2 regions of the Paenibacillus sp. FSL R7-0198 genome follow, and region 1 is predicted to be linked to the other one. Evidence: riboswitches for the same ligand, from Rfam matches in the RefSeq annotation. Region 1 holds a riboswitch; the other holds the start of a gene.
The links. Region 1 has a riboswitch for glycine ahead of gcvT (glycine cleavage system aminomethyltransferase GcvT). Riboswitches for the same ligand answer to the same signal wherever they lie in the genome.
Positions count from the first base shown of each region.

Region 2: another riboswitch for glycine. It lies ahead of sdaAB (L-serine ammonia-lyase, iron-sulfur-dependent subunit beta); the one in region 1 lies ahead of gcvT (glycine cleavage system aminomethyltransferase GcvT).

Region 1 is NZ_JBBOCB010000001.1:2,040,738-2,044,955, reverse strand. Features, by position in the region: gene gcvPA (aminomethyl-transferring glycine dehydrogenase subunit GcvPA) at 107-1,462, opposite strand; gene gcvT (glycine cleavage system aminomethyltransferase GcvT) at 1,459-2,595, opposite strand; glycine riboswitch at 2,812-2,912, opposite strand; glycine riboswitch at 2,916-3,038, opposite strand; gene gcvH (glycine cleavage system protein GcvH) at 3,384-3,776, shown strand; gene MKY87_RS08715 (PTS mannitol transporter subunit IICB) at 4,197-4,218, shown strand, end outside.
Region 2 is NZ_JBBOCB010000001.1:4,203,153-4,207,370, forward strand. Features, by position in the region: gene pstB (phosphate ABC transporter ATP-binding protein PstB) at 1-445, shown strand, start outside; gene MKY87_RS18335 (phosphotransferase enzyme family protein) at 645-1,661, shown strand; glycine riboswitch at 2,017-2,141, shown strand; glycine riboswitch at 2,146-2,281, shown strand; gene sdaAB (L-serine ammonia-lyase, iron-sulfur-dependent subunit beta) at 2,394-3,083, shown strand; gene sdaAA (L-serine ammonia-lyase, iron-sulfur-dependent, subunit alpha) at 3,073-4,011, shown strand.

The DNA of each region.
Region 1 (4,218 bases):
GCACTGAATGTTGTATCTGTCTCAGATTGAGCCGAAGTGGAGAAAGAGGTACCTGTTACCGATTGTCCTTGTACCGATGTTGTCGTTGTCGTCGTCGTTTCCTGAGTCACAGTGATCCCTCCAATGCTCGTGCGAATTCGTCAATCTCTTCCTTAGTGCGCCGTTCCGTAACAGCAATCAGCATATGTCCGGCAAGCTCCGGATAATCACGTCCGAGTTCGTAGCCACCAATAAAGCCTGCATCCAGCAGTTTCAACTGAAGAGTATCCAAGTCTGTTCCTTCAGGAAGTTTAATCACAAACTCATTAAATGTTGGTGCATTAAAAGTAAGGCCAACTCCAGGAATTGCAGTTAATGTATTCAGGGTGTAATGACTCTTTTGCAAATTCAGATCCGCGACATCGATCATGCCCTGTTTACCCATGATGGACATGTACACAGATGCGCTGAGTGCAAGCAAAGCCTGGTTGGAACAGATGTTGGATGTCGCCTTTTCGCGGCGGATGTGCTGTTCACGTGCTTGCAGTGTGAGTACAAAACCACGCTTGCCGTTGCGATCGGTGGTCTGGCCTACAATTCGGCCAGGAATTCGGCGCATATGAGGCTGGGATACGGCGAAATATCCGCATGTCGGGCCGCCGAGTGAAGCGGCGATGCCGAGGGGCTGCGCATCACCTACAACGATGTCAGCACCCAGCTTGCCTGGGGCTTCCAGCAGACCCAGCGATAGCGGGTTGGCACTTACAACGAGCAGGCCCTTGTGCGCATGCACGAGGTCGGCAGCCTGCTTCACATTTTCCACAGCACCAAAGAAGTTCGGACTCTGGATCATGACAGCAGCGGTATCGTCCGATATGGCGGCTTGCAGAGCATCCCAGTCAGTTACTCCATCCTTATAACCAATCTCGACAATCTCCAGACTTAATCCGTGCGCATATGCCTGCAATACCTGACGGGCTTCCGGATGAACGGTACGGGATACGATGAGCTGTTTGCGACGAGTTGCCGCTGCGGCCAGATTACCTGCTTCTGCAAAGGCAGTTGCGCCGTCATACATACTGGCATTGGCTACAGCCATACCGGTTAATTCACAGATGTAGGATTGAAATTCGAAAATGGCCTGTAGTTCACCTTGGCTGATCTCAGGCTGATAAGGTGTGTAGGCGGTGTAGAACTCGGAACGGGAAATGACATGATTGATAACGGAAGGAACATGATGATCGTATATGCCTGCGCCGAGGAAGCTGGCGTGTGTTTCGAAATTGGCGTTGGCACCAGCTTGTTTGGACATGTGACGTGTCAGCGCATATTCATCAAGTTTGGAGGATACGGGCAGCTCGCCCTGATAACGAATCTCCTGCGGAATGTCCTGAAACAGTTCCTCCAGCGTATCCACACCGATGGTTGCGAGCATGGCGCTCTGATCTTGCTCGGTCATGGGAATGTAACGGTGCTTGCTCATGCTTGATCAGCTCCTTGAGTAGGTGTCTTTGACGTACGTGTCCGTTTATGAAAAGGGGTCTTCACAACCTCGGCTTTTAGTTTCTTGCCGCGGATCTCAATCTCAAGCGGGGTTCCCAGCGCAGCGTATTTACTGTCGATGAGAGCAAGCCCCAGATTACGCTTCAATGTAGGTGATTGCGTGCCTGTTGTTACTTCACCAATCTGTACGCCTTCGGCGTAAATCGGATAGTGGGGGCGGGGAATACCACGCTCCAGCACTTCGATGCCGACCAATTTGCGGGCAGGCCCGTCATTTTTTTGCTGTAACAAGGCTTCGTATCCGATAAAAGGTCCGGCATTCAGCTTCACAAACATGCCTACGCCAGCTTCGAGCGGAGAGATGGTTGCCGACAATTCCTGTCCATACAGGGGGAGCCTTGCTTCAAAGCGCAGTGTATCCCGGGCACCAAGTCCGGTTGGTACGAGTCCGTGACCTTCTCCGGCTTGCATTAATCCATTCCAGACCACAGCGGCCTGATCTGCAGGTACATATAGTTCAAAGCCGTCCTCACCGGTATAACCTGTACGGGACAACAGTAATTTAACGCCGCATACCTCTGCCTGCTGTACAAAACGGAAAGGCTCAATCGAGGATATATCCGTATCTGTAACTTTCCCGATAATGTCTACAGCCAGTGGACCTTGCAAGGCGAGCAGCGCCGTCTGCTCCGAATCGTTGGTCATGCTTACGCCAGGGATCAGGTGCTCTTGCAGCCACGCCCAATCCTTGTCGATGTTAGAGGCGTTAACAACGAGCATGTAATGCTGATCTTCCAGCTTATACACGAGCAGATCATCCACCACACCGCCATCTGGGTAACACATCAGGGTGTACTGGGCTTGACCGGGAATCAGCGTGGTCACATCATTGGTCGTCATTTGTTGCAAAAAAACTTCAGCCTGCTCACCCTGTACTGTGAATTCGCCCATATGGGATACATCAAACAGTCCAGCACGCTCACGCACCGCTTCATGTTCTTTCTGGATTCCGCTAAATTGCACTGGAAGCTCCCAGCCTCCAAAATCAATGCACCGTACGCCTTCGTATTGCTGATACAGTGGGAAGAGTGGTGTTCTAAGCAAATCGGACATCAAATCACCTCGTCATGGGCCGTCAACCGGCCGGATATACAATCGTGGATCAATGAACCAGGGTATTTTTACATTTTTCAGCAGAGATTTTTCGTAGATAAGTATGGTAAGGCAGCTATGACAGCGCCGTTCTACATCCTGTTTTTCGTTTTTTGGGAAAAAGGAAAAGGACAGGCCAAAGAATCGGCATGCCAAGTAGCACGCTGTATTCTAAGGCTCTGTCCCTTGTACCTGAGAGTTACCCCGCTGCCTTGTGCAGCAGGTTTCCCCTTGGGTGATCATAACGCCCGCTCAGGGCGAATAGATGCTCTCCAGAGTTGCGTCCCGTAAAAGTCCTTTTGCCTGAGAGATTCACCCCCGCTTATCGGTGGTTTACTCCTTCGGCGTTACCTCATGTACATCCCGAATCGGGTGTCACGGGTAATCTCTCCCTTTACATTCATCCGCGGGTATAACATAGTCCAATAAACACATTTACTCCTCTCATTAAAACGTGAATCCACTACCGATGTCAAGAACGATGTCATATATCATAACTAAAAAACCGAATATTTAATTTATCTTAAATGTTATTGTTCGTGTATTTAAAAAGACTGCGCTTACTATTCTAATATTCACCAGTATATGAAGAAAGAGTGTAATCGGGTTACAGGATTTAGAGGTGATCAATAAATAAATTGTGAGGTATCTTGACATTTGAATCAAAAATATCATACGCTATGTTCTGGGAAAAAGGTTAAGGTCAAAGAACGCATGCACTCATTTAATGAAAAGCGAGGCGGATATCGATGAGCGAATTGAAAAGTGATTTCCTGTACAGTGAAGAGCACGAATGGGTGCAAACCGTAGGGGAGGATACTGTACGTATTGGCATTACCGAGTTCGCGCAGCATCAGCTGGGTGACATTGTGTTTGTGGAATTGCCTGACCTTGAAACCAATGTAAAAGCAGAGGACAGCATTGGAACGATCGAATCGGTCAAAACGGTTTCGGACTTGTTTTCTCCCGTCACTGGTTCAATTATTGCAGTGAATGATTCGTTGCAGGACTCCCCTGAACTTGTCAACAGCTCTCCATACGAGGAAGGCTGGATGATTGAAATCCGTGTTGAGGGAGATCTGACAGCAGCATTGTCTACATTGATGAATGCAGACGCGTATCGTAAACATACGGAAGAATAGTATCAACGAACTTGTACTTATTAACATACATTTTATAAACAAAATGAGATCTGCTTCATATTGTTTCGACCTGTGTGAGCCTGAGGCTTGCACAGGTTTTTTGTGCTTTCCGAGAATGGTTTCCAATGCGGATTGAAGCAGATTGTGGATGTGAATCGCCTGATTAGACCAAGCTATAGGTTAGAAATTGATTTTGGAAATGATAAAAGTCATAGGCAAGAAAAGCCTTGTGTACCAATGGGTTCAGCCATTATGCATCAATTAAAACGATTACATAACCTAATGTTGTCATCATTGTTCATGACGAAAGTACGCTTTCATTTCATTGAACAGGAGAGCATTCTCGCTTAGGATTACAGCAGGGGAGAAATGATACCCCTTTCATAAATCATAATGACTTGATCCAAGGAGGATAATACAATGAGTAATTTGGACCAATCGT
Region 2 (4,218 bases), 2.2 Mb from region 1:
TATCGCGTTTGGCCCCCGCTACCGCGGTACGAAGAGTAAGAAGGCACTGGATGAAATTGTGGAAAAAAGTTTGCGTCGTGCTGCGCTCTGGGACGAAGTGAAAGACAGACTGCATGAGTCAGCTCTGTCTCTCTCTGGCGGACAACAGCAGCGCCTATGTATCGCTCGCGCTTTGTCTGTTGAACCACAGATTCTGCTGCTCGATGAGCCGGCATCTGCACTTGACCCGGTATCTACGGGTAAAGTTGAAGAGTTGATTACCGAGCTCAAGAAGGAGCTGCGGATTGTTATTGTTACCCATAACATGCAGCAGGCGGCACGCATCTCGGATTACACAGCTTATTTCTATCTGGGAAGCATGATTGAGCACGGGGATACAGAGCATATTTTCACGAACCCGGACAATCGTCTGACGCAAGAATACATTATGGGACGTTTCGGTTAATTGGATCATGGAGTGTAACATAGAGTAATAGACAGAGAGATAAAGAACTAATAGAGACAAAAGAAAGCACAATGCCTGGACGGTTGTTCGGGGGTTGTGCTTTTTTAATTTATAATTTTAGTGGGATTTTCTGTATGCGGGATAAACATTATGCTACGATATTTAGTGTGAAGAGAACGTTTACATGACTTCGAAGGAGATGTTGATAATCACTACGGATCAGATGTCTTACGACCATATGGCAGCTCAGATTATACAGAACTACACTATTGAGAAACCTGTCGTTTCATATATTCGTCATAATGAGAATCTGACGTATCATGTCGTCGATGAAGCAAGCGGGCAGAAGTATCTGCTACGTATCCATCAAGCCGCATATGCAAGTATGACAGGCATTCAGCATACGCTTCCTGCGCTGGAGGCAGAGATGAACCTGCTTCATGAGTTAAATGCAACGACGGCATTGCGCGTGCAGCATCCGGTACGGAATGTATCGGGAGACTGGGTCACGGTATGGAAAAGTGAAGCGGGTAAAGAAATCTGCTGTACAGTACTGGAGTGGATTGAGGGAAGGGACATCCAGCAGGGAGAACGCCTGACAACAGAGCAGATCTATGATCTGGGGGCACAACTGCAGATGCTTCATCAATATGGGCGTGAGCAGAATCAGACAGATCGAACAAAGGTGCGGCCGGCATATGGCAACATCCATGAGAACTTGGTCATGCTAGGGCAGCTGGAGGAAGGCGTCCGACTTGGGATTTTTACAACGGAAGACTTCGATCTGCTTCGTGAGACGTTTGAGAACATTAATGAACAGTTAGAAACATACCCGCAGCACGCAGGGACATGGGGGATCATTCATGGGGATATTACTCGCAACAATCTGCTGATAACGGATCAGGGGATATCCATGATTGATTTTTGTCTACACGGTTATGGTTATTATCTTTTTGATGCCGGAGGGGCAGCACTTATGTTTAATCGGGAGGAACGTGACATATTCTTATCCGGTTATACCCAACAGATCGCGCCACTGACGGATCGTGATATCCGATTAATGGAAGGGTTCATGTTGATCTTTACACTGGGTTATTATGCCTTTCAGATGGCGAATGAGTCGAGGCACGAATGGATGAAAGATCGCATGCCGAAGCTATGCAGCAAGTATTGCAGACCTTATGTACAGAACAAGAGTATCTTCTACGAATTGTGAATTATAATCCAGATGTGCAGACTCGGATGGGTTAGTGAGCAGTGTGGATCAAAGATTATGGTTGCCTGAATACCCGAACGGTTTCATGGACAATATCATAAATAATAGTAAGCACATCATTGATTGAAGTAGAACGAAATGAGCTGTTTAAAAGATCTTTTTAACGTATTAATGTAATGAAAGCTGACAAAATATTCTGGTTTTCATCGGTTCAATCGAAAATGAAGGAAATACATCCAAAGAAATCGTCAAGTTTGTTGACACTGATCTTCCGGTCGATTAATCTTAATGAAGAAGAAATTAATGACTTCCATGACTGTTCTGACATAAGCTCAGAATGGTTCCATATAGCGGATGATAACGAGCGGGAGAGATCTGGATTAGCCGAGCAAAATGGCTAGTGCTCAGGCACCGAAGGAGCAAGCTGCTGCGCACCCGGCGCAGTGGTTAATCTCTCAGGTAAATGTACCATCGTTGGACGCAACTCTGGAGAGTGCGCGAACTGCGCCACCCAAGGGGTATATGATCAGTCAGACCGGTGAACTTGTCTGTAATCGCAGGCAATGCACCTTGTCGTGAGACACTGCTGATCGTGAAACTCTCAGGTATCGAGGACAGAGAGAGGGCCTGAGGCCTTCTTCTGTCCTTTTTTGATGTCATCATTCAGTAAATAAGGAACAATATGGATTAGATTCTGGATGTAAATGACGAATACAATTGGAGGGTTATAAAGTGCGATTTAAAGATGTTTTCTCAATTATTGGTCCGTCCATGACAGGGCCTTCAAGTTCACATACAGCTGGAGCGGCAAGGCTGGGAAGAATCGCTCGTCAGTGGCTGGGATGTACGCCAGAACGTGCCCGGCTGACGTTATACGGTTCATTCGCTGACACCTATCAGGGGCACGGAACAGATCTGGCACTGATCGGCGGTCTTTTGGACTATGTCACAGACGATCCACGTATCCCGGATGCAGAGCAATACGCAGAGGAAGCAGGCATGGAGGTTGAGTTTTATACAAGTGGCCTGCCTGCTCCTCATCCGAATACGGTCAAAATTGAGTTGTGGCATGGAGAACGTGCCTGCTCCTTAATCGGTGCATCCATTGGTGGTGGCAGTGTATCGGTGCATGCGATGAATGATTTTCGTGTTCAGATTAGTGGTGAGTTTCCAACACTCGTTCTGCGACATGCAGACAAGGCAGGGGTGCTTGCATCGGTAACGTCCACGATCAGTTCATCCGGGGTTAACATCGGCTATATGCAGGTGGACCGGAAAGCCCGTGATGGCGAAGCACTTACCGCGATGGAAATGGATGGTGTGCCTAATCCTGATATGCTCAAGCGTCTAAGGGAGCTGGACCATGTGTTAGACATTCGTGTCATTGATTTGAAGAGAGGAGTTGATTCGGATGCGATTTAAACATTTACACGAACTGAATACGATCTGTACAGCGGAATCCAAAACCATTGCTCAGCTGATGATCGAGGAGCAGGTTCAGGAGACCAATACACCGGAAGCGGATGTTGTGAAGCAGATGTCTGAATATTATCAGGTGATGAAGGAAGCGGTACGCAAAGGGTTAACGGAAGATACAACATCACGCAGTGGGTTAACCGGTGGGGACGGGAAAAAAATGGCCGAGTACATTCGCAAGGGTGAGACTTGTTCAGGAGATGCTTCCGCACTTGCCATGGCGTATGCCCTGTGTGTATCTGAAGTGAATGCCTCCATGGGTCGGATCGTGGCAACACCAACAGCTGGTTCCTGTGGCATTATCCCGGGTGTGTTTATCAGTTCACAAGAGCGGTTTGGCTGGACGGACGAACATTTGGTGAACGGGTTGTTCTGTGCGGGAGCGATTGGTTATGTTATTGCCAACAATTCATTTATCTCCGGTGCCGAAGGTGGCTGCCAGGCGGAAGTGGGTTCAGCTATCGGCATGGCTGCGGGTGCCATGGTTGAACTGCGTGGAGGTACACCGGAACAGGTAGTTCATGCCGTTGGTTTGGCGTTAAAAAATACACTGGGCCTGATCTGCGATCCGGTTGCAGGCCTCGTTGAAATTCCTTGCATCGTCCGTAATGGACTGGGTGCGGTTACGGCGCTGGCTGCGGCTGACATGGCCCTGGCCGGAGTGCGTAGCGCCATTCCGTCAGACGAAGTCATCGACGTCATGCTGGAAGTAGGCAGCGCGATGCCGAGCCGCCATCGGGAGACAGCCCAGGGCGGGTTGGCCCAGACACCAACCGGCCGCAAAATGATGCAGAAGTTGGCTAAACCAAAGGCAAAGCGTGCAGAGCCTGAGCAGGAGTCTCCTGCTGAAAATGACGTAGAACCTAAGGCATAAATAGGATTGATATGAATTAAATCTAACACTAACTCGTGATACCATGAGCCTTGATTATTAGAGGTGAAGAAGAGTTCCTTACATGATACGAAAAGCCGATACATACCTTCCTGGTGAAGAGATGTATCGGCTTTTTTTTGTCTTTTTCCAACGAAGAAAAACAAAAAACATTGACGACATATATATCGTATTGATATATTAACTATT